3 regions of the Levilactobacillus zymae genome follow, and region 1 is predicted to be linked to each of the others. Evidence: predicted binding sites of a transcription regulator. Region 1 holds the regulator's gene; each other region holds the start of a gene.

Region 1 (9,954 bases):
AAGGCCCTGTTTACCGACATTCCAGAGATGATTGAAATTGAACGGGCCGTTTACGCCGGTAAGGCCCCCTGGGATTCGACGGCCTTTGCGAATGAATTGCGACGAGACAAGGACCGCTTGTATCTGGTTATTCGGAAGAACGACCGGTTACTAGCGTTTATTGGGAGTACTTTTGATGAACGGACCAGAGACGCCCACATCACCAACATTGCGGTGCTACCGGATTATCAAAACCGGGGATTGGGACGCTTTCTGCTCAATATCATGATTAAAAAGGCGCAACGTCTCAATTACAAGACCGTTAGTCTGGGAGTGCGGGTCTCGAATCAGCAGGCCCAACACCTGTATCAGGATCTGAGCTTTCAACAAACGGGGATCAAGCGGGGGTATTACTTCGGTGATCACGAAGATGCAGCGGATATGGTCTTAAACTTGGAAACGGCTAAAGTCTCGGACACCCAAAACGCACAGGAAGCACAAGCTCATAACTAGGCATAGATTACGCGCGGCAGCGTCCGCGCGTTTTTTCCGGAGAAAATTAGAAGGAGTGAGTCCAACGGATAAGCGAAATTTAATTCTAGCGTTTGAATCAAGTTGTGATGAAACCAGTGTGGCCGTGATCGAAGACGGTCACAAGATCTTGTCCAACATTGTGGCGACTCAAATCAAGAGTCACCAACGATTTGGCGGGGTGGTTCCCGAAGTGGCTAGTCGGCATCACATCGAAGAGGTCACCTTGTGCATCAAGGATGCGCTGCAGGAAGCGGGCGTCACTTACGCCGACCTCGATGCCGTGGCCGTCACGTACGGACCCGGCCTGGTGGGCGCGTTGCTCATTGGGGTGACCGCCGCTAAAACGGTAGCCTTTGCGCATAATTTACCGTTGATTCCGGTTAACCACATGGCTGGCCATATCTATGCGGCCCGCTACGTGGAACCCATCGAGTTTCCGGCCATGGCGTTGTTGGTTTCCGGAGGGCATACGGAACTAGTTTACATGCCCGCCGAAAACCAATTCGAAATCATCGGGGAGACCCGTGATGACGCGGCTGGTGAAGCCTATGACAAGGTCGGTCGGGTGATGGGGGTCAACTATCCGGCGGGAAAGACGGTCGACGAATGGGCTCACCAGGGGCACGACACCTTCCACTTCCCGCGGGCGATGGAGAAGGACGATAACTTCGACTTTAGCTTTAGTGGGTTGAAGAGTGCCTTCATCAATACCACCCACCACGCCGACCAGATTGGTGAAACGCTTGATAAGCACGACTTGGCGGCGAGCTTCCAGCAGGCCGTAGTTGACGTGCTAGCCGAAAAAACTTTGCGGGCTTTACGGGACTATCCGGTTCACCAGCTGATCTTAGCCGGTGGGGTGGCCGCTAATCGGGGCCTGCGAGAACGGTTGGACCACGACCTGGCAACCGTTAACGGAACCCACTTGGTCAAAGCACCGTTGAAGTTATGTGGCGATAACGCCGCGATGATCGGTGCCTTTGCCAATGTGGCGTACCGGCACGGGGTCTTCGCGGACGCGACGTTAAATGCCGATCCGAGTCTGGAATTTGACTGGGTCGCGGACGCGGCGAAGTAAGTTTAAGTTAAAATAGGTACTAAAAAAGGTCAGCCCCTCGCGAGAACTACTCTCGGGAGGGGTTGACCTTTTTGGCGTTAAGGATTAATCGGTAAAGTCTTCGAGTTCTAAGCTTTTATTGGTCCAGTCGTCTTCGACGGTGTTGAGTTCCTGGTTGGTGGCGTCCAACTGTTGCTGCAGGTCTCCCAGTTTCTCGACGTCGTTAAAGTAGTCGGGCTGACTCATGGTTTTTTCGATATCGGCCTTTTGGGCTTCCAATTTGGCCATCTGTGCTTCGAGGGCGTCGACCTGTCGGGATAGCTTGCGTTTGACTTTTTGGTGTTCTTTTTGTTGCTGGTAGTCGACCTGCGTTTGCTTGGGTGCGGCGACCGTGGGGTGGGCCGCTTCGGCTTCGGCGGCTTCTTTGGCCGCGTAAGCGTCCTGCTCGGCCTTTTTGTCCACGTAGTAGTCGTAGTTCCCCAGGTAACGGGTCGTCCCGTCTGGACTCAGTTCGATGACCTGGTTGGCCACCTGGTTGATGAAGTACCGGTCGTGAGAGACGAACAGGATGGTGCCGTCAAATTCGTTTAAAGCCGTTTCCAAAACCTCGCGGCTGTCGATGTCCAAGTGGTTGGTGGGTTCGTCGAGCATCAAGAAGTTGTCGTGACGCAGGGCCAGCTTAGTCAAAAGTAACCGAGCTTTTTCGCCCCCACTTAGGCTGTGAACGGTCTTGTCGACGTCGGCGCCGGTAAACAGGAAGCTACCCAGGATCGAGCGGATATCGCCCTCGGGTGTCGTGGGGTGGTCGTCCCAAAGCTCGTGCAAAACGGTCTTCTTGTCGTGCAAGTTGGCCTGGTCCTGGTCGTAGTAACCGGTGTCCACGCCGGTACCGAAGATGATCTGGCCCTTGAGTGCCGGAATCTTCCCGAGAATCGTTTTGAGTAGGGTGGATTTGCCCACCCCGTTAGGCCCCACGATGGCGATGGCCTGGTGTTTCTTGATGTCGAGGTTGATGGGCGAGCACAAGGTCTGGCCGTCGTACCCGACCGCGGCGTTGACCACGTCGAGGACCACGTTGCCGCTTTGACGGTGGGGCCGAAAGGTGAAGCGGGCAACCTTCTCGTCCCCTTCGGGTTTATCCAGCCGGTCCATTTTCTCCAATTGTTTGCGCCGCGCTTGGGCCCGTTTAGTAGTGGAAGCACGGACAATGTTGCGGTTGACAAAGTCTTCAAGTTTCGAGATTTCGGTCTGCTGCTTGTCGTATTCCTTCCATTCCTGTTGGAGTCGTTGGGCCTTTTCGTCGATGAAGTGCGAATAATTTCCCGGGTAATGATGGAGACTGCCACGGGCCATATCGTAGACTTCGGTGGCCACGTGGTCCAGAAAGTAACGGTCATGGGAAACCACGAGCAAGGCTCCCGGATAGCCTTGGAGGTAACCTTCTAGCCAGGTCAGCGTCTCGACGTCTAAGTGGTTGGTGGGTTCGTCCAGGATGAGGAGATCGGGTTTTTCCAGCAGGCGTTTGGCCAAGGCCAGTTGCGTGCGTTGGCCCCCGGAGAGTTCGCTGATGGGTTTATCGTAGAATTCCTCGCCAAATTCAAATCCGTGCAACACGCCGCGAATTTCGGCTTGATAACCGTAGCCGTTCTGATCACTAAAGTCCTGTTGGAGTTGATCGTAGGTTTTGGTGATCTGGTCGAACTGTTCGGTGTCGGCAATCACGCTGGGATCACTCATTTGGGCTTCCAGGTCGTGAATCTTGCGTTCCATGGCGCGCTGCTTGGCAAAGACGGTGAGCATTTCGTCCCAGACCGATTTATCGGAATTTAGTCCCGCATTTTGGGCTTGATACCCCACGGTCAGGCCCCGTTTACGGGTAATTTGACCTTCGTCGGGGGTGGTTTCCCCGGCAATCATTTTAATCAGGGTGGATTTACCAGCCCCGTTGCGCCCGACTAAGGCGACCCGTCCGTGTTCGGCGACGTCGAGATTGACATCGTGGAAGAGGACGGTGGCCCCGAAACGCCGGGTCACTTGTTGGACTTGTAAGAGAATCACAAAACCAACCTCCTTTACGCAATTTGCGGTTATTAATACTCTACATTTTAGCATATTGTGCAGTTAAGCCGAAATATTGTCAGGTTAATTGCCCGCATTTTCCCATCGTGTCGCCCCTGAACGGCTCAGTAAATAAAAAATTGCGTTTTGGATGACTTTGTGAAATAATTTAAAGCGCTGCTCACCGATGCAGATTGTGAAAGCTGATAATAATTATTTGCAATTTCTTTCACAAGATTAGCTGATATGCTATAATCTATAGGAAATGAGGTTTCACAATTGTCGAATAAGTTAAGCCTATAAGTCGTGGGGACTGATGTGGTTTTAGCGATGACCGGCAATAATTGATTAGGAGGTAACATGCTTTGACAGAACAAAAAATTCCACGCGCGACGGCGAAACGATTGCCGATTTATTATCGCTACTTAAACATCCTACTAGATGCCGATAAAACGCGGGTCTCTTCGACGGAGCTTTCTGAAGCCGTAAAGGTCGACTCGGCCACCATTCGGCGGGACTTTTCCTACTTCGGCGCCCTAGGAAAGCGGGGTTACGGCTACGACGTTGAAAGCCTGATTAAGTTCTTCCGCAAGATTTTAAATCAGGACCGGCTGACCAACGTGGCGTTGATCGGGGTCGGAAATATGGGTCACGCGTTGTTGAACTTTAACTTTCACCAAGATAGCAACGTACGGATTAGTGCGGCGTTCGATATTAACGAGGATATTGCGAACACGATCCAAAGCGGGGTTCCAATTTATCCGATGACGGATTTACGGACGCAACTGGAAGAGCAACAAATCCAAGTGGCCATCTTGACGGTCCCATCGGACGTGGCCCAAGAGGTCACAAACGAAGCGGTCGCGGGGGGCATCAAGGGAATCTTGAACTTCACGCCGCTACGCATCACGGTACCTAAGGGCGTGCGGGTCCAAAACGTGGATCTGACCAACGAATTACAAACCTTGATTTACTTCTTGGAACATTACAATCACAAAGATTAAACAAGAGTCGTAGTCTGAAAGGATTACGGCTTTTTTTGTATAAGAGTGCGTCCAGGGGCGGTCAGCGGGCGAGCATTAACGTCATTTCGGTGATTAGCCTGGGCTTGGCTAATTGCCGAAATGGGGTTAAGCGGAACCCGTTGCCCCTGGTAAGCACGTTTCAGCGGCCGCAGATGGCGATAATTTTAAGGCAAAAATCCAGCACCTGTTAATGACAACGCACTTGGCTAATCGGGGTTAAGCGGAACCGGCTGCCCGTCAGTCGCACGTTTCAGCAGCCGCAGATGGCGATAGTTTCAGGACAAAAATCCAGCACCTGTTAATGGCAACGCACTTGGCTAATCGGGTTTAAGCGGAACCCGTTGCCCCTGGTAAGCACGTTTCGGCGATGGCGCAGTGTAAGCGAGAATTTTCCAGCTGAATTAGACTGAAGGTCTAGGGAAAGGTAAGCAAAACCTTAAGTTTCTCAGATTCCGGGTGAAATAAGTGGGGACGTTGCCGGAGTTTAGGTAGAATAGGGACAAATTAGCACTCACCAAGAAAGTTTGCCAAATTCCTTGATTTTTAAAACAAAAAATCATATATTAGAAACTGTGATTAGCACTTATGTTAGTCAAGTGCTAATAGTGCTAAAACTAAAGTTAATTAGTCAGTTTATTGGAGGGATTCAAGTGTTAAAACCATTAGGAGACCGCGTCATTTTAGACCAACCACAAGAACAAGAAGAAACGGTTGGCGGCATTGTGTTAGCAAGTAATGCCCAGGAAAAGCCTCAAACGGCCAACGTCGTTGCAGTCGGTGACGGCCGGGTGTTGGACAATGGCGAAAAGGTTGCGCCAAGCGTCAAGGTTGGCGACAAGGTTTTGTTTGACAAGTATTCCGGTACTGAAGTGAAGTACCAAGACAAGACTTACCTTGTTTTACACGAAAAGGACTTAGTTGCGATTATCGACTAATTCTTTCCCAACGATTGATCCAAAAACTCATTTTTAAAAAAATTTTGTATGAGGTGAACTAGAATAATGGCTAAAGAATTGAAGTTTTCTGAAGATGCACGTAGCGCAATGTTAGCCGGTGTTGACAAGTTAGCCGACACGGTGAAGACCACCTTAGGACCTAAGGGACGTAACGTTGTTTTGGAACAAAGTTACGGTAACCCAACCATCACGAACGATGGGGTGACGATTGCGAAGTCGATCGAATTAGAAGACCACTTTGAAAACATGGGCGCTAAGCTGGTTTCCGAAGTTGCTTCCAAGACCAACGACATCGCTGGTGATGGGACCACGACCGCAACGGTTCTGACCCAAGCCATCGTGAACGAAGGAATGAAGAACGTCACTGCCGGTGCTAACCCAGTTGGTATCCGTCGGGGGATTGAGAAGGCGACGGCTGCCGCAGTTGATGGGTTACACAAGATGTCCCATGACGTGAAGACCAAGGACGATATCGCCCAAATCGCTTCTATTTCTTCTGCTAGCAAAGAAACGGGTTCGCTGATTGCGGATGCCATGGAAAAGGTTGGTAACGACGGGGTCATCACCATTGAAGAATCCCGTGGGGTGGACACCAGCTTGGACGTGGTTGAAGGAATGCAATTCGACCGTGGCTACATGTCACAATACATGGTCACCGACAACGACAAGATGGAAGCTAACTTGGACAACCCATACATCTTGATTACCGACAAGAAGATTGCCAACATTCAAGATATCTTACCATTATTACAATCCGTGGTTGAACAAAGTCGTTCCCTGTTGATCATTGCCGATGACATTACCGGTGAAGCTTTACCAACCTTGGTTCTGAACAAGATGCGGGGAACCTTCAACGTGGTTGCCGTTAAGGCCCCAGGCTTTGGTGACCGGCGGAAGGCTCAACTTCAAGACATCGCCGTTCTGACTGGCGGGACTGTCATTACCGATGACTTAGGTCTGAACTTGAAGGACACGACCATCGATCAATTAGGTCAAGCCCAAAAGGTCAACGTTACCAAGGACAACACCACCATCGTGGAAGGTTCTGGTACCAAGGACCAAATCGCTGCTCGGGTTGAAGAAATCAAGGGTCAAATCGCTGACACGACTTCTGACTTCGACCGTGACAAGCTGAAGGAACGTTTGGCTAAGTTGGCCGGCGGTGTTGCTGTGGTTCGGGTCGGTGCTGCTACCGAAACCGAATTGAAGGAACGTAAGTACCGGATTGAAGATGCCTTGAACGCGACCCGTGCCGCCGTTGAAGAAGGCTTCGTTGCCGGTGGTGGGACTGCTTTGATCAACGTGATCAAGGATGTTGCTGCCGTGAAGGCTGAAGGCGACGAACAGACCGGGGTTAACATCGTGCTGCGCGCGTTGGAAGAACCCGTTCGTCAAATCGCCACGAACGCCGGGGTCGAAGGCTCCGTTGTGGTTGAACACTTGAAGGGTGAAAAGCCAGGTGTTGGTTACAACGCTGCCGATGACAAGTACGAAGACATGGTTGCTGCCGGGATTACCGACCCAACCAAGGTTACCCGTTCTGCTCTGCAAAACGCGGCCTCCGTTTCCGCCTTGTTGTTGACCACTGAAGCCGTTGTCGCTGAAAAGCCAGAAAAGAACCCAGCACCAGCTGCCCCAGCCGCACAACCCGGCATGGGCGGTATGATGTAAAACCGTTCTTAACGCATAACAATGTGTCACAGACACCCTCGTCATTGGCGGGGGTGTTTTTGTGTGCCGTGAGAACGTGGGTACGGAATTGCCGATAATTTAAATGATTATAACGGCAGATAGTTCGGCCTAAGCACCGTCGGTTAACCGGCGAGGTTGCGCGAATCCGTGAGATAATTAAGCGGAAATTTAGTTAGTGCGGAGTCACGATTAGCCTTACGGGGACGGGGGATAACGGCATTGCTTTTTATGAGAGCGCTTTATTTTTTCGGTTGGCAAAATGGGTCCCAAAATTGCAGCTTGCTTACGCTAAGAATTGTGGTAATGTTGAGCTAGAAGTAGTAGAATGACGTTTGCATTCGCAAAAGCGAGTGGTGTTGAATAGCCCGGCCAATGACCGGATTTTCGAATTATTATTTTCGTGGAGATAAGGAGTAAATAGTCATGTGGCATTATTTAAAGCGGGTTTTGATTGGAAAACCCCTCAAGACCATGGACGAAGGCGGTCAGGCGCTCACTAAGTTTAAAGCCTTAGCGTTGCTATCCTCTGATGCCTTATCCTCCGTGGCTTATGGTACTGAGCAAATTACCACAGTCCTAATTACTTTATCCGCTGCAGCCTTGATGTATCAGTTATGGATTGCTGCGTTGGTTTTAGTTCTGTTATTTGCGATCACGCTTTCTTACCAGCAAATTATTCATGCTTACCCGTCCGGTGGAGGGGCCTATGCGGTCGCTAGCACCAATTGGGGGCAATCGGCTGGTTTGGTCGCTGGTGGTTCGCTACTGGTTGATTACATGTTAACGGTGGCCGTATCAACCACTTCCGGGACCGAGGCGATTACGTCGGCGATCCCTGCGTTATATCCGTATTCAGTTTTAATCTCAGTGTTAATTGTTATTGGGATTATGCTGTTGAACTTGCGGGGGATGCGGGAATCGGCGGCCTTTCTGACCGTGCCGGTCTACTTCTTCATCCTCATGATTCTGGTGATGGTCGGTGTTGGGTTTTACAACATCGTAACGGGTCACGTGACTTACCACGCTGCGGCAGCGATTGGCGCACCGGTGCAGGGGATGACACTCCTACTGTTCTTAAGAGCTTTCTCCTCCGGGTCATCGTCCTTAACCGGGGTGGAAGCCATCAGTAACGCGGTGCCGAACTTTAAGCAGCCTAAGCGGCACAATGCCGCGGCGACGCTAGCCATGATGGCCATCATTTTAGCCATCTTCTTCTCGGGGATCACTTACCTGAGTTACTACATGGGCATTCGGCCCCAGTCTAATCAGACGGTGCTGTCCCAGATTGCCGGTGGTGTTTTCGGCCACGGCGTGTTGTATTACCTGTTACAACTCTCAACGGCTTTAATTTTAGCGGTGGCTGCCAACACGGGGTTCTCGGCGTTTCCAATCTTGGCCTACAATTTGGCCAAGGATAAGTTCTTACCACACGCGTATCTCGACCGAGGGGATCGCTTGGGGTATTCTAACGGGATTATTTCGTTAGCCATTGGGGCGATTATCCTGATTCTGATTTTCCACGGGCAAACCACGCTCCTGATTCCGCTATACGCGATTGGGGTGTTCGTACCCTTTACCTTATCCCAATCCGGGATGATCATTCACTGGTTCCGGACGCGGGAAGGCTGGTGGTTGGGGAAAGCCGCCATTAACCTTCTGGGGGCCTTAATCTCAGTGGTCCTCGTGGGCATTTTACTGTTCCTGCGGTTCGGTAACGTTTGGCCGTACCTGATTATCATGCCGTTATTGTTGATGATGTTCTACCGGATTCACCAACACTACCTGAACGTTGCGCGGCAGTTGCGGGTGGCGGCGAAAGCCAAGGCCGAGATTCACCATTATGATGGGGCGACCGTCATCGTGCTGGTCAGCAACATTACCCGGGTGACCAGTGGGGCCATCAATTATGCGCGGTCCATTGGGGACTACGTCATTGCCATGCACGTGTCGTTTGACGAGAACCCGAAGAAGGAACACAAGACAGCCTTAGAATTTAAGGAAGAGTTCCCGGATATCCGGTTCGTTGATATTCATTCGTCGTACCGGTCCATCGCCACGCCAACGTTGCGGTTTTGTGATGTGATTGCTAAGCGGGCGACGGAACGAAACTTTACGACCACGGTGTTGGTTCCACAGTTCGTTCCACGCCATCCTTGGCAAAACGTCTTGCATAACCAGACGGCGTTGCGCTTGCGGGCGGTGCTGAATTCACGAGAAAATATCATTATTTCGACGTATAACTACCATCTAAAAGAATAGTTCATCAAGGGCGTCTAGGGTTAAAATCCGAGACGCCTTTTTTATATACGCTGAGGAGCGACACAACGCCCCCACAGTGATCTCTAGAAACGCTTAGTGTGTCCATTATAATTTCTTCTATATACAACATTTAAAATGTAAAAGAAATAGGGCTTACTCTTTTTTAGCCATATGATATTGTATGATTAGTAGCTTAACCTGTTAAGTTGCTAGGTATTTTACGGTTTGAACACTCACCTTCTCAACTCATAAGTCCTTCTGTCAACTCTATAACTTCCGAATTGAACGGCCCTATGACTTAATCAAGTTTGAGATGTCGGGTGAAGGGCCATCAGGTTCGCTGGGTTAACCATCATTAAAAAGGGGGCCCGCTCAAATTTGCTTGAGCGGGCCC
Region 2 (9,954 bases), 1.6 Mb from region 1:
AGGGTTTTGTGTAACCGTTTTGTTTTTTTCTTCTTAGCCATAAAGGAAATTACCTGATTGACGGAATTAAGGTTCCGTCCCTTTCTTAAAAATATTTGTAATTGGACCGCACTTTAAAATGAACTGGAACGGTCAATTTTTATGAAAAAGCAGACACTGTTGCGAAAACCTGCTATACTTTACACCAGTGAAGCGTTTAGTGAATGAGTAATGAGGAGATATCATGGCAGATTTAGTTTATCGACAGGTCATGCGCGATTTAAAGCAGCGGATCCACCAGAATGAATTTCCCAATAAGCGGTTGCCCGATGAGCGGAGCCTTAGTGAAGCCTACGGGGTGAGCCGTAGCTCGGTAAAGCGGGCGTTGAGCATTTTGGCTAATCAGGGCATTATTTTTAAAAAACGGGGTTCCGGGACCTTCATTAATCCATTATATATGAAAAACCAAACAATTTTTCAATATGAGGGGTCAAATCTCGGAATTACCGACAGTATGAAGTCGGCCGGCAACACGCCGGGGATCCGATTATTAGGGTTCAATGTGGTGCCCGCGAGCAAGGAAATCCAGCAAGACCTCTTTTTATTACCGGGAGATTTTGTCTACGAGATCAAACGGTTGCGGCTGTTCAATGATCAGCCCTTTATGATTGAAACGGGGTACATTCCCATCAAGATCGCCCCGAACTTGTCTCAGCAGACGGTTTCGAGTTCCATTTTTAATTACCTGGAAAGTCAGGGCAAGGTGGTTACGAAATCGTTTATGTCGATTCAGGCGGCGCCGTCGACGGCGGACGATCAGGATCTCTTGAAGTTAACGCCGGTGGAACCGGTCGGCATCATGGAAGGGATTTTCTTTCTGGACGACGGGACGCCGTTTGAGGTGTCGAACATGCGGTTGCATTACCGATATTTGAACTATAACACCTTTGTGTCGTTGGATGAAGAATAAAAGCATGCGGACCCAGGCGCCTAGCCGGTGAGCATGCACGTTAAAAGAGCAAGTCTTCGGGTTGTGGAGGCTTGCTCTTTTAACGTGCGGCACTAGGGGACGGGCTGCCTCAAACGGTTGCGGGGAATAGCAATTATAGTAGACTCTCTTTCAGGTCCCAGACAAGCCGTTGGGGCCTTTTTAATTGGTCTACAATCGGTAATAATTGATGCGATTAATTTATCTAGACCATAAATCGAATTGGTATAGTTGTTACCCCGAAAAACCACGGGAAACTTCACGAAAATAAGGGGCTTTAGTCGCATTTTACGCCGATTCTTGGGATAATGAAGCTGTTGAGTGACTATGGCTCTATCTTTACATTAATTGGACCGTATCAATTTTCTAAAAGGTTGACTTTTTGCCAAAATACGGTATTATAGGAATTGTAAAAAGCGTCCCGGTAGCCACTACGAGATAAATTTTACGCCATTTTCTATCAACTAGATTATGCAGTGACGATTTCAAAGAAGGAGTGTTAATTACATGGCAGCAAATACAAACTTCGACTCCAAGGCTTACTTGGAAGGCGTTGACAAGTACTGGCGCGCAGCTAATTACCTTTCTGTAGGTCAATTATTCTTGCGTGACAACCCGCTGTTAAAGCGCGACTTAACTTCTGACGATGTCAAAATTAAGCCTATTGGGCACTGGGGAACCATTGTTTCTCAAAACTTTATCTATGCTCACTTGAACCGGGTCATCCAAAAGTACGATTTGAACATGTTCTATATTGAAGGTTCAGGTCACGGTGGCCAAGTTATGGTATCTAACTCATATCTTGATGGTAGCTACAGTGAAATTTATCCCAACATCTCGCAGGATGAAGAAGGCCTGAAGCGTCTGTTCAAGCAATTCTCCTTCCCAGGTGGTGTGGCTTCCCACGCTGCTCCCGAAACACCAGGTTCCATCCACGAAGGTGGGGAACTTGGTTACAGCTTGTCTCACGGGACGGGTGCTATCTTAGATAACCCCGACGTGATTGCCGCCGTTGAAATTGGTGACGGGGAATCCGAAACTGGCCCATTGGCCGCTTCTTGGTTCTCTGACAAGTTCATCAACCCAATCAAAGATGGTGCGGTTCTGCCAATCATCAACATGAACGGGTTCAAGATTTCTAACCCAACGATTCTTTCGCGCATGAGCGACAAGGAATTGACCGAATACTTTACTGGGATGGGTTGGGAACCTCACTTCGTTGAAATCGACGAAAATGATACTGACTACATGCGGGTGACTGAAGACATGGCCAAGACCATGGACGAAGTCATCGAAAAGATTAAGGCTATCCAAAAGAATGCCCGGGAAAACAACGACGAAACGTTGCCACAATGGCCAATGATCGTCTTCCGTTCCCCTAAGGGCTGGACTGGTCCTAAGCATGACCTGGATGGTAACCCAATCGAAGGGTCCTTCCGGGCTCACCAAGTGCCAATTCCAGTGGCTGCTGGTGACATGGAACACGCCGACTTATTGGTCAACTGGCTGAAGTCTTACAAGCCAGAAGAACTCTTTAACGAAGACGGTTCTGTGAAGGCAGAAATCCGTGATATGGCGCCTAAGGGTGACCAACGGATGGCCATGAACCCAATCACTAACGGCGGGATCAAGCCTGAACCATTGAAGATGCCTGACTACAAGAAGTTTGCCGTTGACGTTAAGGAACACGGCAAGACGATTGCCCAAGACATGTTGGTTTGGTCTGACTACCTGGCCGAAATGATGAAGTTGAATCCAAATAACTTCCGTGGTTTTGGTCCTGACGAAACCAAGTCCAACCGGTTATATGCCGCTCTGGATTACGGGAAGCGTCAATGGATGGAAGACATCCACGAACCAAACGACGAAAACATGGCCCACGAAGGCCGGATTATCGATTCACAATTGTCCGAACACCAAGCTGAAGGTTGGTTGGAAGGTTACGTTCTGACTGGTCGTCACGGGTTCTTCGCCACTTACGAATCCTTTGGCCGGGTCGTTGACTCCATGTTGACGCAACACATGAAGTGGTTGCGTAAGGCGGGTGAACAATCATGGCGTCATGATTACCCATCCTTGAACTTTGTCGACACTTCGACTGTGTTCCAACAAGACCACAACGGTTACACTCACCAAGACCCAGGTATGTTGACGCACTTGGCTGAAAAGAAGCCGGAATTAATCCGTGAATACTTGCCAGCCGATGCCAACACCCTGTTAGCCGTTGGGAACGTGGCCTTCCAGAGTCGCAGCAAGATCAACTTGATTGTGACCTCCAAGCACCCACGTCCACAATGGTTCACGATTGATGAAGCCACGAACCTGGTTAACAACGGGTTAGGCTACATCGACTGGGCTTCGACCGACCAAGGTCAAGAACCAGACATCGTCTTTGCCGTTGCTGGTACTGAACCAACTTGGGAATCCTTAGCTGCGATTTCCCTGTTGCACGACGAATTCCCAGAAATGAAGATCCGCTTTATCAACGTGGTCGACGTGCTGAAGTTGCGTTCGCCTAAGTTGGACCCACGGGCCATCTCTGATGAAGAATTCGACCGTCTGTTCACGACCGACAAGCCAATCATCTTTGCATGGCACGGCTTCGAAGACATGATCAAGGGTCTGTTCTTCGACCGTCACAACCACAACTTACACGTTCATGGTTACCGTGAAAACGGTGATATCACCACGCCATTTGACATGCGGGTTCTTAACCAGTTGGATCGCTTCGACTTGGCTAAGGAAGCTGTCAATGACATCCCAGAATACGCTGTTAAGGGCGCTTACTTCGTTCAACGGATGGATGACATGGTGGCTAAGCACACGGCTTACATTCGTGAAGTCGGGACTGACTTACCAGAAGTTAACAACTGGGAATGGAAGCCTTTGAAGTAATCTGCGGATAACTGCTGGGTAACCAAACCTGTTAAAACCTGAATAATTAAAGACGCGTTGATTCCACACGATGAAGTGGGGTCAACGCGTCTTTTTTGGCCCCATTTGGTGCGGGTTGAAAATATAATTTTCTTGTAATGATTACGCTTACATTTTTGGCAAAATATTGAAAACTAATGGCAATTAATGCCCGGAGTGACGGGGATTGTGGTCGCATGATGGATTAGCGGCACCCTTTCATTAATTATGACAATGAAACTTATTTACAGATTTTTCGCTTGATTTTTGAACAAAGTACCAGTATACTTTCGTTATTGAAAAAAGTTATCTAATTCACAAACAATCACGGAGGGCTTAAATATGTCGAAAAAAGTTGCGTTAGTGACCGGTGCCGGTCAAGGAATTGGGGAAGCCATCGCTAAGCGGTTGGCCAATGATGGATTTGCCGTTTCTTTAGTGGGTCGTCACTTGGACAAGGTTCAACGTGTGGCCGATGAAATCGTCAAGGCCGGTGGGGAAGCCATCGCCTTGAAGGCTGACGTGGCCAAGCGCGACGAAGTCTTTGCAGCCGTGGATGCCACCAGCGAAAAGTTCGGCGACTTCAACGTGATCGTTAACAACGCCGGCTTAGGCCCAACCACGCCAATCGACACGATTACGCCCGAAGACTTCGAATGGGTTTACTCCGTGAACGTTGGGGGTGTTCTGTGGGGCACGCAAGCCGCACACCAAGCCTTCAAGAAGTTCGGTCACGGTGGGAAGATCATCAACGCCACGTCCCAAGCCGGCGTTGTGGGGAACCCGAACCTGGCCCTTTACAGTGGCACTAAGTTTGCCATCCGGGGAATCACGCAGACCACGGCCCGCGACTTGGCCGAAGAAGGTATCACGGTCAACGCCTTTGCACCGGGTATCGTGAAGACGCCAATGATGTACGACATCGCCCATGAAGTTGGCCAAAACGCCGGCAAGAGCGACGAATGGGGGATGGAAACCTTCTCTAAGGACATCGCCATGAAGCGGCTGTCCGAACCAGAAGACGTGGCTAACGCCGTGGCTTTCTTGGCGGGCAAGGATTCCAACTACGTTACCGGTCAAACGTTGATCGTTGACGGTGGGATGCAATTCCAATAAAAATCAGCTAAACAATTAAGAGCCTCCGGGAACGGTTTAACCGTCCTGGGGGCTTTTTTGCGCCGATGGGAAAATTCAGCACCCAATGTTCGGAGAAACCAATGCTCCTGAAATTAGAGTGACACGCTTAGTTTTAAAAAAATTTTACCCGTGGGTCGCTCGCGCCAAATTATGTCATGGGGAATCGATATAATAAAGCTTGACCGTTAAGTTAATAATTAAGCAATTAACGGATGATAGATTTATAAGGAGGAAATACATATGAAATTAACCACGATTGCGGGCGCATTGGTTGCGGCCACAACGCTAGGGGTCTCGCTGGCGGTGACCACGCCGGACGTTGCCCAGGCTAAGGCTAAGAGCAGTTTAGCGGCAGTCCCGCAGAGCTTACGCGGCACTTGGTACCATTACCAAGAAGCTAACGGCTACTTTTACGAATCCCTGAATTTAGGGGCCAAGAAGATGACCGTCCGCAACGCTTATGATGCATATGGGCGTAAGCACGCTAAGAAGACCTACACGTTGCACGTCGCTAAGGATGTCAATAAGATCACAAACGGCGACTACATTACCAAAAAGACGGCTAAGTGGATGTACGCCGCGACTCGTAAGAACGGGTACACCGAGATTGATAACTGGAACTTTGGCTTTGATTCCGTCGGTCATGGTAACTACAAGGTGAGCCACCAGACCTATCAAGGTAAGTCGGTTAAGGTCTTAACCAACAAAACAAACTATGGGTTTACGGACCACTTCTACCAGACTAAGGCCCAGGCCAAGTTCTTTAATCCCGTTGGGGCACTACATAAGTAAACTTGGATGATCAACTATTGAGGAGGAATCTTTCCATGAAACTAACCAAAATTTTCGGTGCCGTCTTAGCCGCACTTAGCTTGGCGGCTGTGATGACCGTGGCCACCCCAGAGGTCACGGCGCAAGCCAGCACGAAGATGAGTCTAGCCCAGTATCCGGCCAAGTATCGGGGCACCTGGTACTATTACCAAAAGGGCCACTACAACCGGTTCACCGTTGCGGCGAAGAAAACGACCGTCCGGAATTACGTCAACAAAAAGTGGCAAACCGGAGAGGGACTGGTCAAGTCGATTGCGTTGAATAAGACGCCGAAGTCGAATAAGAGCAACCGCTACGATGAAGTGTTGTTCATGAGCCAAGGCTGGTTGATGAACGCGGACCGGGAAACTTATCGCAAAGGGGCCAAGTTCCATTCGATGGGGACTGAAGGCTACAAAGTGGTGACGCGACACTACCAAGGTAAAAAGGTGAAGTCACTTATTATTAATAGTATGTGGAACTATGGGAATGGGGAATGTCACTTATTCCACTATTACAAGACCAAGGCCCAAGCCAAAGCCTTTAACCCGACCGGCGCAGAAGAAGACTACCCGGGTTAATCAACGTTCCCCCCCGAGCGAAGCAGGCCTACTAGGGGCCCGCTTCGGTTCGGGGTACTGAGAGCTATCCAGGAAAATTGGAGGAATTAACCATGAGGAGTAAACACTTAGCTGGCTGGCAATGGGGATTGATGTTACTGGCCATCGTCTGGGGACTGGGATTCGCCGGGGGGACTTCGGCTCAAGCCGCTAACACGCACTTTGCTACCCGGAAGATCACCTATCATATTAATGGGAAATCGTCGTACTATCATCAGGTGTGGACCAACGCCGTCAAGGCTTGGAACAGCACCAAGGTGGTTAAGCTTAAGCCGACTACCAAGAAGAAGGCCAAGATCCAATTTGCCATTGACAAAAAATCGGCGGGGATCTGTCCGTATGTCTACACGTATATCTTATCAGGTAAACGGAAGACCTCGTGGGCGAAGGGGTACATGCACGGCGGTGTGATGTCGAAATTCCTTTATTCTAAGGAACAACGCACCAGTATTGCCATCTGTGTCGTGGGCCACACCTTAGGGTTGCGCGATAACGAAATTGACTGGGAGACGAACATAGTCCCGGCCACGGATCGCAGCGATTTAGCGCATGCCTATGCCCATATCAAATAACCAGTAACCGCTACGCCCACTGATGGCTAACGGCTGCTGGTAAGTCACACTATTTTAAGAATAATAACTAGCCCCCGCCATTTTCGGTATGTTGAAAATGGCGGGGGCTAGTTGGTTTCAATGATAAAAGTTGCGGGCACTTTCCGGCAGTCATTACCCCAGCGACAGCCATCGTTGGGACTGGTATACTAAGATGTAACGAATTTAAATTGCCGGACCTTACTTCTGCGGTGCGGTCAGGCTGACGCGTACCAGCTTAACCTGATAACTAGCTGCGGGGGCGTGCACCGTCACGACATCGCCCGCCCGGTGGCCCATCACGGCGCGGCCCAACGGTGAAACGCGGGTGGTCTTCCCCGCGTCCAGGTCGGCTTCGGCGGTTCCCACAATCTGGTAGGTGACCGTCTCGTGGTCGTCGAGAAACGCCAAGGTCACCCATTTGCCTAGCTCGACCACCGGATCGTCACTGGGCGTCACGATGCGGGCGTACTGGCGCTCTTTATTTAAGAAGCGTAACCGACTCTCTAAGTGCCGCAGGTCCCGTTTGGCGGCACTATACTCCGCGTTTTCGGAGAGGTCGCCGTGGGCCCGCGCCTCCGCTAGACTGGCGATCTTATGCGGTCGGTCGGCCTCCAGTGCCGCAATTTCCCGTTCGATTTGGTGGTACCCCGCCGCCGTGATAGGGTTAAAGTCTCGCTGATTAGCCATGTGCAACACCTCTGGGTAGAATAATGTGACGCCGGTGACGTCTAAGCACAGTTTAACGCAGTTTGTAGAAGGAAGGAAACCGTTGTGAAGTTAACTGGCCGATATTGGCTTCGTCAGGCAAGCATTGGTCTCGTGATGGGCCTCGTTCTGGGGTTGCTAGGGCACTTTAATGCGGCCCAGTTCCGGGTGATGCCCCAGGTAACCTGGGGGGATGTCTACTTGATCATCTGTTGGTTAGGCTTTCCCTTTGCCAAGTGGATTTTGTTGGAAGATCACCGCGCCGTGACCGCCCCAACTTTCCACCGCAAACGACACCGAGCTGCCGAACAGACGAGCTCCGTCTATGAACGTCATCAGCCAGTTCGCCGGGTCCAGGCCGCGCCCCGGGCACCATTGAAGGTTTACTGGCTAGTATTGATCGATATTTTTTTAGCACTGGGGAGCCCCTTGGTTTTAGTTGGTTTTGTGTCCTATCTAATAAGACACAATTAAATTGCTCTGAAATTAGGCACTTTAACGTGCATTTAACGACGTTTTTGCCTCTTATCGTCTGAATGGTTCATTCCATGATATTCTTAATGCAGTTGGAAGGGACCAACCACTTCAGGACGTGGGCCCTAACCAAGTGGGGATCATGCACCCCGCTTCATAGACACCTAGTTGAGGGACTTTTTGGAACGTCACAATGTGCTAAGGAGTAAGATTCACTAAATAACGGATTATTACCAAATGTAGTCAGTGATTAAAATTAAGAACTTGGGGGAGTGCTAAATTTTACCTACTAATTAATGGGATAATCTGCTTAGAGTATCGTCCGTTGGGGGCGGTACTTTTTTTGTCATTAAGGGGCTTGATCACGGTCGTCGCCCATGGTGGCGTTACCACATGGTCACGGGATTAAGCGATGAATTTGGCGTGAGCAGCGCTGGTCGCTGGTCACGATAATGTAAAGTATCAGTGCATTTTACCCACCAAAAGGATTGCAACGAATCCTAAATCACGTTACATTAAAGGTAATTAGTGAAGGGAGACGATGGCGGTGTTATCGGTCTATTTCTGTGAGGATAACCCTGAACAGCTGGCTCACTATCAGGAAGTTGTTCAGCGCTACATTATGATTAACGATTACAACATGCAGATTAAACTCGCGACGGTCAGTCCTAAGGAATTGTTGGCGGCACTGGAGACGGATGCACCAAAGTATGCTCTGCTATTTTTAGATATCGAATTTCCGGCTGAGGACATGAACGGTCTGGAAACGGCGATTGCGATTCGTCAACAGCTGGGGTTTGCGGAGATTGTGTTCGTCACCACCCACTCGGAGATGGCGCTATTGACGTTTGAACGTAAGGTGGAACCGATGGACTTCGTGGTTAAAGATTTGGGTCGAGAACAGATCGATCAAAAACTACGCGAAAACGTGGATTACGGCTTTCAACGGTATACCAACTACCTCGAAAATACGGAAAACTTGTTCCAGTACACCATTGGGGGGCGCACCTTTAGTTTGCCCATGGGGGACGTTTACTTTGTCTCGACCGCGGACACCCCTCATAAGGTTTCGGTGCACGCCGCCAACCAGTTGGTGGAGTTTCCGGGTTTCTTAAAAGACATTGCGGATCAGTACCCGGACCTGTATCGCACGGATAAGAGTTTTCTGGTGAACCTCGACAACGTGAGCGGTATCGATTCGGAGAACCGCCGGCTGATCTTTCCCAATGGCGATCAGACCGACGTTGCCACCCGCCGCTTTCACGAAGTCAAGACCCTAGTTCAGAAGCATCTCAACGAATGATAGGTGATAGACGTGGCTTTCCATTTATTTGATCAAAATTTCTGGGTCAACTTCGTGCTGGCGATGACCATGCAGTGGTTCTGGACCATCTGGATTGGGGAGATTCGGCCCCAAAACTGGTCGTTGCCCCTGAAATGGGTCCTCTGGGCGTTAATCCCGGCAGTCATCGGTGAGGGGTGGAGCCTAATCATCCCCCCGTTAGCGGCACTGACGTATTTGGTGCGCCACCGCCGTAACCTCGCCCTGATTTTTATGAACGCCACGATTATCATCTTTTTGATTGTGGTGTTGGTCAACGACTTCTCCTGGGAACTCATGCGACAACTGTGGGGGGATGGCGTGGCCCAAAGCGTGATGGGGGTGGCGAGTCGGCTGACGGTGCAGCTGATGGTCTACTCGATGATCTCACTAGGGGTCGCCGAGATGCACATT
Region 3 (9,954 bases), 1.4 Mb from region 1:
AAGGGCCGTGATTTTTGTCGAAAAATGGGGCTGGTCGTACGGGGTTTAAACCGTTCTTGGGGAACGCGGTTGGCGGGATTAAGACCGGCTGGGGGTTGCTGGCGGTCCGGGACAGCCCGTGACAGCGGGGGCCGTGGTCGAAAGGGGTTGCGGCGGTGAAAAGTAAGAATTTGCTGAGAACCGGCAAAGCGTGACCAATCAACGTTTAGCGGGGGTCCGATAGTTAACGGTCGCAAGTTGAATTGACGAATGACGTTTCAGGCGGTAAAGTGGGCGCAGTGGGCATCGAGAATTGGCCCACCGTGATGCGGGAGAGAACCGGATCACCGTTTACGCCGATGGCGGGGCGCGCGGTCAGAACGCGGCAAACAAGCCTTGCTATCTTGAACGTATGTTCGTATAATTAGGAGCGAGACCATCGCGGCTTTAAGGGTAGTATTCCCCCTCATCTGGGGCGACCCCCGGGTGCAACGACTAGTTTTTGCACGGTCAACTTTTGTCGTCTGATTAGCAATTGGTCACCATCACCGGGATGGTGGCCGGGAAGACCTTACCGGCGAGTGAAGCCTTTAGTGGTCGTCGCGTCTAAGTCAAGGAATCAAGTTTTCGTGGGGATGCGAAAACTTGGTTCCTTTTTGACGTACCGTCAAAAAAGAAGCTCCGGTTAACCGGAGCTTCCTGTAGTACCCGTATATGAGGTTAGAAATTCTTGGTGGTACGCATCACCTGGGCGGGACGGTTAGTGAGCAGGTAACCCGCACCGTTACTGGTGAACTGAAGGCCTTCGAACTCTCGGTGGCCGTTCAGGTTCGTGGCTTCGACGTCTTTGGCCTTGAGGTGGCCCAGCTTGCTAACGGGGATCGAGGAGATACTGCCGTCGCTGATGAAGTATAGCCGGTTGCGCTGGGCATTATACGCTAACGACTGACTCTTGGTCCCGGGGTTATGGCGCAACCCCTGCATGATGAGGTGGAAGCGCACGGATTTACTGTGAATCTTCCCTTGATAGATTTTGACGCTACCCTTGGGTGCCCACCCACCATTGGAATAGGTGTAGAAGTAGGCGTTGCCGTGTTTGTCGAAGGTCAGGTTTTCGCCCATCGGGACCGTGCTCTTCAGGGTAAAGTTGATCCGCTTGACGGGTTTTAAGGTTTTGGTGCTGACCTGTTGGACGTTACTGTGGATGGCCGTAGCCCCCACGAACCAGAGTTGGCCGTTCTTAGGGTTACGGGCAAGCGATTGGCCGTGACCACAGGCGAATTCGGGTCCGACCTTGACGTTCTTGATGATGGCCTTATCCCGGGCCGTTAGGGTGTGTTGGCGTTGGTCCTTGAAGGCCAGAGCTAACGCGCCCGAGGTTGCTCCCAACTTCCGTAGGGCGGTCAGGTTATACTTGGCGATGAAGCCGCGGTCGTTATGCTGCGTGCTCAGCACGTACATGGTACTGCCGGTCTTGGTCATGACCAGACTCTGTGGGTTTTGCCAACCGGTTTGGTCGGGTAATAACAGGTTGGTCTTAAAACCGACCCGTTTACCCCGAATGCTGGTCAAAGTTGACCCTTGACCGGTAAAACTATAGCGTTTGACGGATAGATTCCGGTTGTTGACCGTCCGATACTTGGCGACGTTGTAATTTGCCAGCGCGTTGCCGTGTTGCGTATACGTCTTGGCGGCCGCCGTGGTCCCCGAGCCCCCGATGGCGAAAAGAACGGCTGCCGTGGCGGTAAGCCAGGGTAACCAGGTTGTTGACTGCATGAAATCCCCACTCCTTCTTAATGATAAACTTCTCACAATCTATTTATACCACGAATAGTCAAAAAAATAAAATTTCCGTCGACCCAACTGTCGCTAAAATTAACGGTAAACGGGTCGGATTGACTGGTTCCGGCACCCAGCCGTCCCGGCGAAGAAACCGTTCTTATGATTAGACCCGTAAATTGAGAGCGGCTATCAGCCAGTGGCGGGGGTGAAAACGGCCATTAGACGGGTCTAGACCGGTTTGATAACTTAGAAGCTGTTCCCTTGAGGGGACAAAATCTAGTTGGAAATGAGGAATTTATATTGAGAGACGCACAGGATGCTTTCAAATTCTTGTTTACGGGTGACCACGAGGTCATTCTCCACGCCGCGCTGAAGAAGTTACACCTTTCACCGCTCCACGCGGACTATGATGATTACCTGCAGGAAAGTCGCCTCTTATTTCTCAAGGTGTACCAGCGCTTCCCCGATGATCCGCTGGAAAAGCCCCATCAATTCTTGGCCTACGCGCAGCAGAAAATCTACTGGACCATCCTGGATCGGTTGCGGAAGGAACGGCGGCAGAATCAGTACCGCGCGGACGGGGATCACGCCGCGTTGCTAGCGGAATTACCCAACACCGGCGACCTCCAACGAGACCTGGAGGTGCGCTTGTATCAGGCGCGCCTGTTACGGTTGATTCGCGAGGAGGGGACGCTGGGCGAGTGGACCTATCTGAACGGCACGTTGGTCAATCACCTGACGGCCGCGGAGATTGCGCGGCGCTGTCAGGTCAGCCGGCAGACCGTGTTACGGTGGCGCAAGACGCTGGTAAACCGGCTGCGGCGTCAAAATTTTTGGCCGGATTGGAATTAGGGGGTGACAACCCCACCCGCAATTTCGTTAGTAAGAGTGTAAGGGTTGGCCAGCCGACTTACACACCATAACTTTGAGAGGGGTCACAACAATGACTAAGACTTGGTTAAAAACATCCATCACTTTTCTACTGGGGACCGACGCGACGCACCCCGCCCGGATTGTTCTGAACAACGGGGTGAGTGCACCGGAGCCGGAACAGATCGAAGCGTTTGGGGGCTATTTAGCCGGTTTGACGGGTCTGCCGTTCATCCGCGCCAACGTTACGACGCAAAACACCGTCGCCTAAGGATCTAAGAGGGGGAAATTAACTTATGAAAGCTTTAGAGTTAACGTTCAAGGGGACCGATCATCGGATTAAGAACTTACGTTTGAAGTACGTTAACGCCGATCTGACGGCCGACGAAGCCCTCGAATTGATGGGCAAGATGGCCGCAACTAAGCTGTTTGCGAAGCAGGACGTGGAACTCTACGCCACGCCGGTGAGCGCGACCGTGGTTGAGACCACGAAGACGCCGCTGCCCGCCGCCCAAGCCTAACTTATTCTTTCCGTGCAACGTAAAGGACGCAGGTTCCCAGCTGGGGGCCTGCGTTTTTTGCGTTGCGGCCGAGTTAGGGTGATAAATCCAGTATGCTGGAAGAAATTCGAAATTCGGGAGGCGTTAGACAAGATGCGCAAAGTTGGCAAGTGGATTGTGGCCGTGGTCGTAGTGGTCGGACTGAGCTGGGTGCCGTTAACGGGTCATTCGACGGTGCGAGCGCCCGAACGGGTCCCCAGTAAGGGCCTGATCTTAGACGTTGCCCGGCAGTATTACTCGGTGGCGTCCATCAAGCAGTTCATTGACCAGATTCACGCGGGGGGTGGCAGCTTCCTGCAGCTGCACCTCACGGATGATTCGCGGTACGGGGTGGAAAGTCGGCTACTGGGCCAGACCACGCAGCGGGCCATCAAGCGGGGGCAGACCTACTATAACCGCCGGACCAAGCTGGCGTTTTTAAGCAAACGACAACTGCGCACCCTGGTGGTGTACGGTCACCAGCGTGGCGTCGAGGTGATCCCCGAGATCGATACGCCGGGTCATAGCCGGGCGTTGATCAAGCTGTTGCGCCAGTCGAGCCGGTCTAACCGGCAGCTGGTCCGCCGGATCGCCGTGGACGGGGAATTGGATATGGCCCACCCGCAGACCCTGAATCTGGTCAAGCGGCTCTTGCACGAGTACACCGGCCTGCTGTACCGCAACCAGCACGTGGGGCTGGGGGGCGACGAGTATCGCGCGGCCCAGGCCACCACGTCGCCGACCATGTTGCGGTACACCAACGGGCTCAACCGTGATTTAAATCGCCGCCACCTGCGCGCAACGCTCTGGAATGACGGCATCTTAAGGGCGGACCTACCGCGCTTGGACAATAACGTGCTGGTCCTGTACTGGAGCTACGACGGCCAGCCCGATGATCCGCAGGACGTGCCCCGCCGCCGGGCCCGCCGAGCGAGCTTGCTGGACCTGAACGCGGCGGGTTTTCAGACCATCAACGCGAACTATTCGTACCTGTACCTGATTACCAATCCCAAGATGTTTTTACCGGCCAACGTGGACTTCTGGCAAAAGGACCTGGACGCGCATTGGACCAACGCCATCTGGGATAATTGGGACCACAGTACGCCGGCGCTGAGTCGGCTCAATATCGGGTCGGCGCTTTCCATCTGGGGGGACGGCCACCGGACTTACAGCCAGGCCGAGATCTTGCGGCAGACCCGGCCATTTTTGACCACGTACTTTCAGCACGGCAACGAGTAAGGGAAAACACAAAAGTGACCATGATTCCTGGATTGGGAATCATGGTCACTTTGACGTTCTAAGCCGTGAGCGTTACACGGCGCCCGGGTGTCGCAGGACTTTCTCGGGGTACTTGGTGGTGACGTAGGTGGTGATGGCGTCGATCATCTTGGCGGTCGACGGGGCCTTAGCCTGGGCGCTGTTGACCACCAGGCAGATGGTCCGGTAGAAGCGCGTGTCGAACGGGTAAACGTTGACGTCACCGCTGATGCGTTGGAGCGCTAACTCCGGTAGGATGCCCATGTCCATGCCGGCCTCGACCATGGCCAGGATCGACTGGTCGTCGATGGAGAAGCGCAGAGCGTTAGGCTGGATGCGGTAGTGGTCGAGTGCCGCCTTGGTGTCCTTATCGTAGTCGCCCCGTTGCAGGATGAAGTTCTGCTTGACCAGGTCGGCCGCCGTCACCGTGGTTCGGTTGGCGGGGATGAAGTCGGCCGGGGTGATGCAATAGATCTCGTCTTTGATCAGCGGCAGGATCGTCAGCTTCTCGTTGACCGGCAGCGCGGAGAACCCCAGGTCGAGCCGCCCGGTCTTGACGGCCGCGGCGATCTCGGTGAAGTCGGCCTGCTCGACGTTGATGGCGATGTCCGGGTAGTCCTGCTTGAAGTTCTGGATGATGGGTGGCAGCCAGTTGATGCACACGGACGAGAAGGCGCCCAGACGCACGGACCCGGCGTTTAGCCCCTTGATGTTGGCCGCGGCCTGTTCTAGCCGTTCCTCGGCGTTGATGATGGCCTGGATCAGCGGTTGAACGGACTTGCCGTCGGGAGTCAGCTCGACGCCCGAGCGGGTCCGGATGAACAGGCTAAAGCCCAGTTCCTTTTCCAGCTGGTTGACCGAGTGGCTGATGGCGGACGGCGTGACGTTTAGGATCTGCGCCGCCCGGTAAAAGGTGTGTTCTTGAATGATGGCTTGAAAAACGCGGTAGGCGAATGGCAGCAAGCCGGCCACCTCCTTGGTTAAAATGAATTACTTTCACGTAAACTTAGCATACATGAATTGTACTTTTTTTCAAAGGTATTCTATCATATTAGTTAGTTGGGTGATAGTCAACTTCTGAGGTTTGACCGGTTGAACCGGATTCGCCGGCCCGAAAGGAGAGCTAAATCATGAAAAATTTACTGGCGACACGCGCTAATCCCGATGTGTCTTCGGCCCTGGCGGGGTTATTCCCCCACGATACCAGCGACCAGGCCATCTCGTTTGCCCCGGGCAGTCCGAATCAACAACTGTTCCCGGTCGCCGCGATGCAAGCAGCCTTCAACACGGCCATCGACCAGGCCGGGGCGGGCCTGTTTCAGTACCAGACCGCGCAGGGGAACGCGACCCTGCGCCAACAACTGGCCGACCGGATTCATAAGTGGGGACAAGTGACCACCACGGCCGACAACGTGGTCTTAACGGTTGGCGGCCAACAGGGGATCGACCTGGTGGCCAAGGCCCTCTTGAATCCCGGGGACGAACTGGCGGTGGAGACACCGGCCTATATCGGGGCCCTGGCGGCCTTCGATCTGTACCAACCCCGGTATCACGCGGTGCCGTTGACCACGGACGGGATTGATCTGAACGCCCTGGAGGACACGTTGCGCCGGCACCCCAAGATTAAGCTACTCTACACGGTGCCGGACTACCACAATCCGACGGGGATTACCATGAGCACGACCAAGCGTCAACAGCTGGTCGCGCTGGCGAACCAATACGACTTCGTGATTCTGGAAGACACACCGTACCGCGACCTGGGGTACGAACACGCGCCCCTACCGGCCATCAAGAGCTTCGATACCCAGGGCCGGGTGATCTTTCTGTCGAGTTTCTCGAAAATCCTGATGCCGGGCTTGCGGACCGGGTGGCTGGTGGCCGACGGGGACTTGTTGGCCGCCATCTTGAAGGTGCGGCTGGCCTCGGACCTGGAGGCCAATAACGTGGTGCACGCGGCGATTGCGGCGTACTTAACGGCTAACGACCTAGATGAACACATCCAAAACCTCACGCAGCATTACCGGCGCCAGCGCGACGCCATGGTGCACGCGCTAGCCGCCTACTTCCCGGAGGAGGTCCAATATACGCGGCCGGCCGGGGGCTTCTTCGACTGGGTCACGTTACCGGCGGACCTGGATGCGGGGGAACTGCTGACGCACACGATTCAGCCCCAGGCTCACATCACCTACGTGCCGGCAACCAACTTCTACCCTAACCGTGACGTGCATAACGCGTTGCGCCTGAGCTACAGCGGCTTGGCACCCCAAGCGATCGACGCGGGGATGCGGCGATTGGGGGACGAACTCAAGGCGGCCATCCACGCGACCCATCCGGTGGTCTAATAATAGGAAAAGATTAACCGCGCTGGTTGTGAGGGTTTCGCGGCCGGCCCGGCGTGATAACCGAATTAGCAATTTCAAACGAGCGTTATCCCGTAGCATCGGGGTAACGCTCATTTGCTGGTTAGGCCCTGCGGCGGCGGGCGAAAAAAATAGCGGCACCCCGGCCGGAACGTGCTATAATATAGTTCGTTATTTCACAAAAAATGATATTGGAGGTCATCAAGTGAAGATTAAAACTGCGGTAGCCACCGAACAAGGCGCGCCACTCCAAATTATTGATGCTGAATTAGACGATCCGAAAGCCAACGAAGTCTTAGTGAAGATTGTGGCGAGTGGGATCTGCCATACGGATGCCGAGGGCCAACAGGCCGGCTTGTCGCCGTATCCGGTCGCGTTGGGCCACGAAGGCTCCGGGATTGTGGAACGGGTCGGTTCGGCCGTCACCACGGTCCAACCCGGTGACCACGTGGTCTTGTCGTTCTCGTACGACGGGGTTTGCTCGAACTGTCGTAGCGGCCATCCCGGTAACTGCGTGAACCTGAACCAGTTGAACTTTGGGGGTAAGGCGTTCGACGGGACGAACCGGATTCACACCACTGATGGCCAGGCCATCTCGACCTTCTTTGGCCAATCATCGTTTGCCACCTACTCGGTCGTCGACGAACACGGCGTGACCAAGGTTCCTGAAGACGTCGACTTGGCGCTCCTGGGCCCGCTGGGGTGTGGGTTCCAAACCGGGGCCGGCACGGTGCTAAACTTTATCAAGCCGGAATTCGGTCAATCACTAGTGGTCTTCGGTGCGGGGGCCGTCGGGTTAGCCGCCATCATGGCTGCCAAGATCGCCGGCGTCGAACACATCATCGCGGTCAACCGGCACGATAACCGGCTGGTGCTGGCCAAGGAACTGGGCGCCACGGCGGTGATTAACAATCAAAAGGAAGACGCCGTGGCCCGGATCAAGGAACTGGTCCCTGGCGGTGTCGACTACACGATCGACACGACGGGGGCCTCACCGGTGATCCTGGATGCGATTCACGCACTCCGGCCATCGGGGAAGTGTGTCCTGTTGGGTATCGGGGGGCCGCTCGAGTTGAACGCCATGGCCGACATTATGGCCGAATCGAAGCAGTTGGCGGGCGTGATCGAGGGGGATGCCATCCCACAACTCTTCATTCCGAAGATGGTCGACTACTACCGCAAGGGACTGTTCCCGTTCGATAAGCTGGTCAAGTTCTATGACTTTAAGGATATTCAACAAGCCTTCGCGGATTCCGCGTCCGGCGAGGTGGTAAAACCCATCATTCGGCTGAGCGACGTCCAAGCTTAGGCGGTTAAATTGAATTCTAGGTAAGTTAAAAATGGTGTCACCGGTCTACTGACTAGTGACACCATTTTTAATTGGTCGCTGATGGCCTGATATCTCAGGCGATGTGGCCATATCCTGACAGATCAACTCATCAACGAAAGGCGATACGGTAGTGTTGGACCCCATCGATGGTGCGCACCGTCTCTTCGGCGCCATCGGTTAACTTCCCGTCGCGCCAAAAGCTCGGGTGTTGGTGACCAACAAAGAAGAAGGTATAGCGTGCCGTGTGGGCTTGCCGAGAAACGGTCAAGTAACCACGGTCTTGGTCGGACAACTGAACGACTTGATCCTGTTGCTTAGGATCGACATAAATCGTGAGCATCTCTCTCACCTCCACCTTGAAGTATACGAGGATGATGCCGGAGTTACAACGATTTAAAGGATAATATTAGGGATACCTTAACTTTTTGTTGGCTAGTAAGGGTAGTGGTGGGGATGACCGGTGAAGGGGGAAAACGCAGGCAAACTAAAAGGCCGACGAGATCATTTCGCCGGCCATCCCTTAAAGAGATTAATCGTTTCCGTTCTCCGCGGAAGCGATCACTTTAAGGCTACATTGCGTTGCCAAAAAGCATCACCCCCTTTCATTTGATACCCGTAGTTTAGAACCGTTGGGGGAGAAATGCAAGTGAATTGACTTACCTTAATGGCGGGTTAAACTTAATGAAAATGCAGAATATAAATATAATAGTAACGAACGCGTTACAAGTAACAGGAATATTACAAAAGCCATGAAAATATTTCATTCGGACGACAAAGGAAGCAAATTCCTTGTCTATAGGTCATGGAATCGCTATAATCGAACTTGTAGTTGAGGGGTAGGAATTGTGATTTATTGATTGAAGAATAAAATTCTTAACCCGTTGTGCTAGTTAATTAGCTGCCAGGTATCTACGAATAAAAGTTGTTCTAATCGACTTTTGAAGCCACGCAGACATCGGGCCCGATTATGTTCAACCTGAAATAAAACCTGCCATTTAGAGAATAAAGTTTCGATCATGCGCCTTTGGCGCTTCAATAAGGTGCTATTCAGTCGTGATTGGGGCATGTTACGGCGTTTGGGTGTCCAGAAATCAATGTGTCGTTGCTTTAATTGATCTTTTAGTGGTTGACTAAGGTAGCCAACATCGGCCAAAACATGTGAGCAAGCGTATTGGTCAATCAATTCTGGCACTAAACGAATATCATGAATTGAAGCAGCTGAAATTGAATAGGCCACTACAATGCCTTGATTGGTGACCTGAAAATGTCCCTTTAAACCATAGAACCATTGTTTCTTGGTGGCATTATAGCCAATGTCAGCAAGTGAGCGTAAAACTTTGGCTCGATGATTACGAATTGATTGGCATAATGGGATTGGAAAACTATCTATGATGGTGTAAGTCACTGATGGTAAACAGTGTTTAACTAAACCAACCCGCAGGGTTTGGAGCAGACAGCCCATAGCTGTGCACCGTCGATTAAAACGAGATCGTTCCGGCAAACCAGTCAGCCCTAACCCAACTAACAGACGATAAAAAGCACATTGATTAGTGATACCAAGTGATACCTGCCAACACATCAAAGCCATGATAGTTACATCTGATATTTTGGCATGATTAGCATTCTTTCTTTGCCGAATTTTGCAGGAAACATAACGTTGATATAGTGGCGTTACAACCGCAACCCAGGGTTGCCAAGGTGCTTGCACGATAGTTGTAGGTTGAGTAAGATAACATTGGCTTGACATCGTTCACACTTCTTTGTTTAGGATACTTAAAAGTGTAAGCCTGCCAGGCTTTTTATGTACTTTAATTGTCCCATTTCAACTAGCACAACG

What was found. The regulator Rex, encoded in region 1, represses fermentation and respiration genes when NADH is low (regulators of the CRP and FNR family bind a similar motif). The targets are predictions, from matches to a motif close to TTGTGAANTANTTCACAA.
Region 2: a site for Rex is predicted at 4,184-4,201, ahead of RI501_RS12230 ((S)-acetoin forming diacetyl reductase). Genes of this name have one in related genera too.
Region 3: a site for Rex is predicted at 6,952-6,969, ahead of RI501_RS11420 (NAD(P)-dependent alcohol dehydrogenase). Genes of this name have one in related genera too.

What each region holds. Positions count from the first base shown of each region.
Region 1 is NZ_JAVLAS010000001.1:985,006-994,959, forward strand. It holds gene rimI (ribosomal protein S18-alanine N-acetyltransferase) at 1-492, shown strand, start outside; gene tsaD (tRNA (adenosine(37)-N6)-threonylcarbamoyltransferase complex transferase subunit TsaD) at 548-1,591, shown strand; gene RI501_RS04445 (ABC-F family ATP-binding cassette domain-containing protein) at 1,676-3,628, opposite strand; gene RI501_RS04450 (redox-sensing transcriptional repressor Rex) at 3,994-4,632, shown strand; gene groES (co-chaperone GroES) at 5,304-5,588, shown strand; gene groL (chaperonin GroEL) at 5,655-7,280, shown strand; gene RI501_RS04465 (APC family permease) at 7,725-9,560, shown strand.
Region 2 is NZ_JAVLAS010000001.1:2,561,904-2,571,857, reverse strand. It holds gene ybaK (Cys-tRNA(Pro) deacylase) at 1-41, opposite strand, end outside; gene RI501_RS12240 (GntR family transcriptional regulator) at 224-949, shown strand; gene RI501_RS12235 (phosphoketolase family protein) at 1,475-3,862, shown strand; gene RI501_RS12230 ((S)-acetoin forming diacetyl reductase) at 4,223-4,996, shown strand; gene RI501_RS12225 (hypothetical protein) at 5,258-5,809, shown strand; gene RI501_RS12220 (hypothetical protein) at 5,845-6,408, shown strand; gene RI501_RS12215 (zinc metalloprotease) at 6,501-7,019, shown strand; gene greA (transcription elongation factor GreA) at 7,239-7,727, opposite strand; gene RI501_RS12205 (hypothetical protein) at 7,812-8,219, shown strand; gene RI501_RS12200 (response regulator transcription factor) at 8,767-9,522, shown strand; gene RI501_RS12195 (GHKL domain-containing protein) at 9,535-9,954, shown strand, end outside.
Region 3 is NZ_JAVLAS010000001.1:2,390,405-2,400,358, reverse strand. It holds gene RI501_RS11455 (hypothetical protein) at 700-1,755, opposite strand; gene RI501_RS11450 (sigma-70 family RNA polymerase sigma factor) at 2,062-2,613, shown strand; gene RI501_RS11445 (hypothetical protein) at 2,705-2,902, shown strand; gene RI501_RS11440 (DUF2922 domain-containing protein) at 2,928-3,152, shown strand; gene RI501_RS11435 (family 20 glycosylhydrolase) at 3,285-4,409, shown strand; gene RI501_RS11430 (LysR family transcriptional regulator) at 4,482-5,390, opposite strand; gene RI501_RS11425 (aminotransferase-like domain-containing protein) at 5,558-6,769, shown strand; gene RI501_RS11420 (NAD(P)-dependent alcohol dehydrogenase) at 6,993-8,096, shown strand; gene RI501_RS11415 (hypothetical protein) at 8,227-8,457, opposite strand; gene RI501_RS11410 (IS982 family transposase) at 9,004-9,864, opposite strand.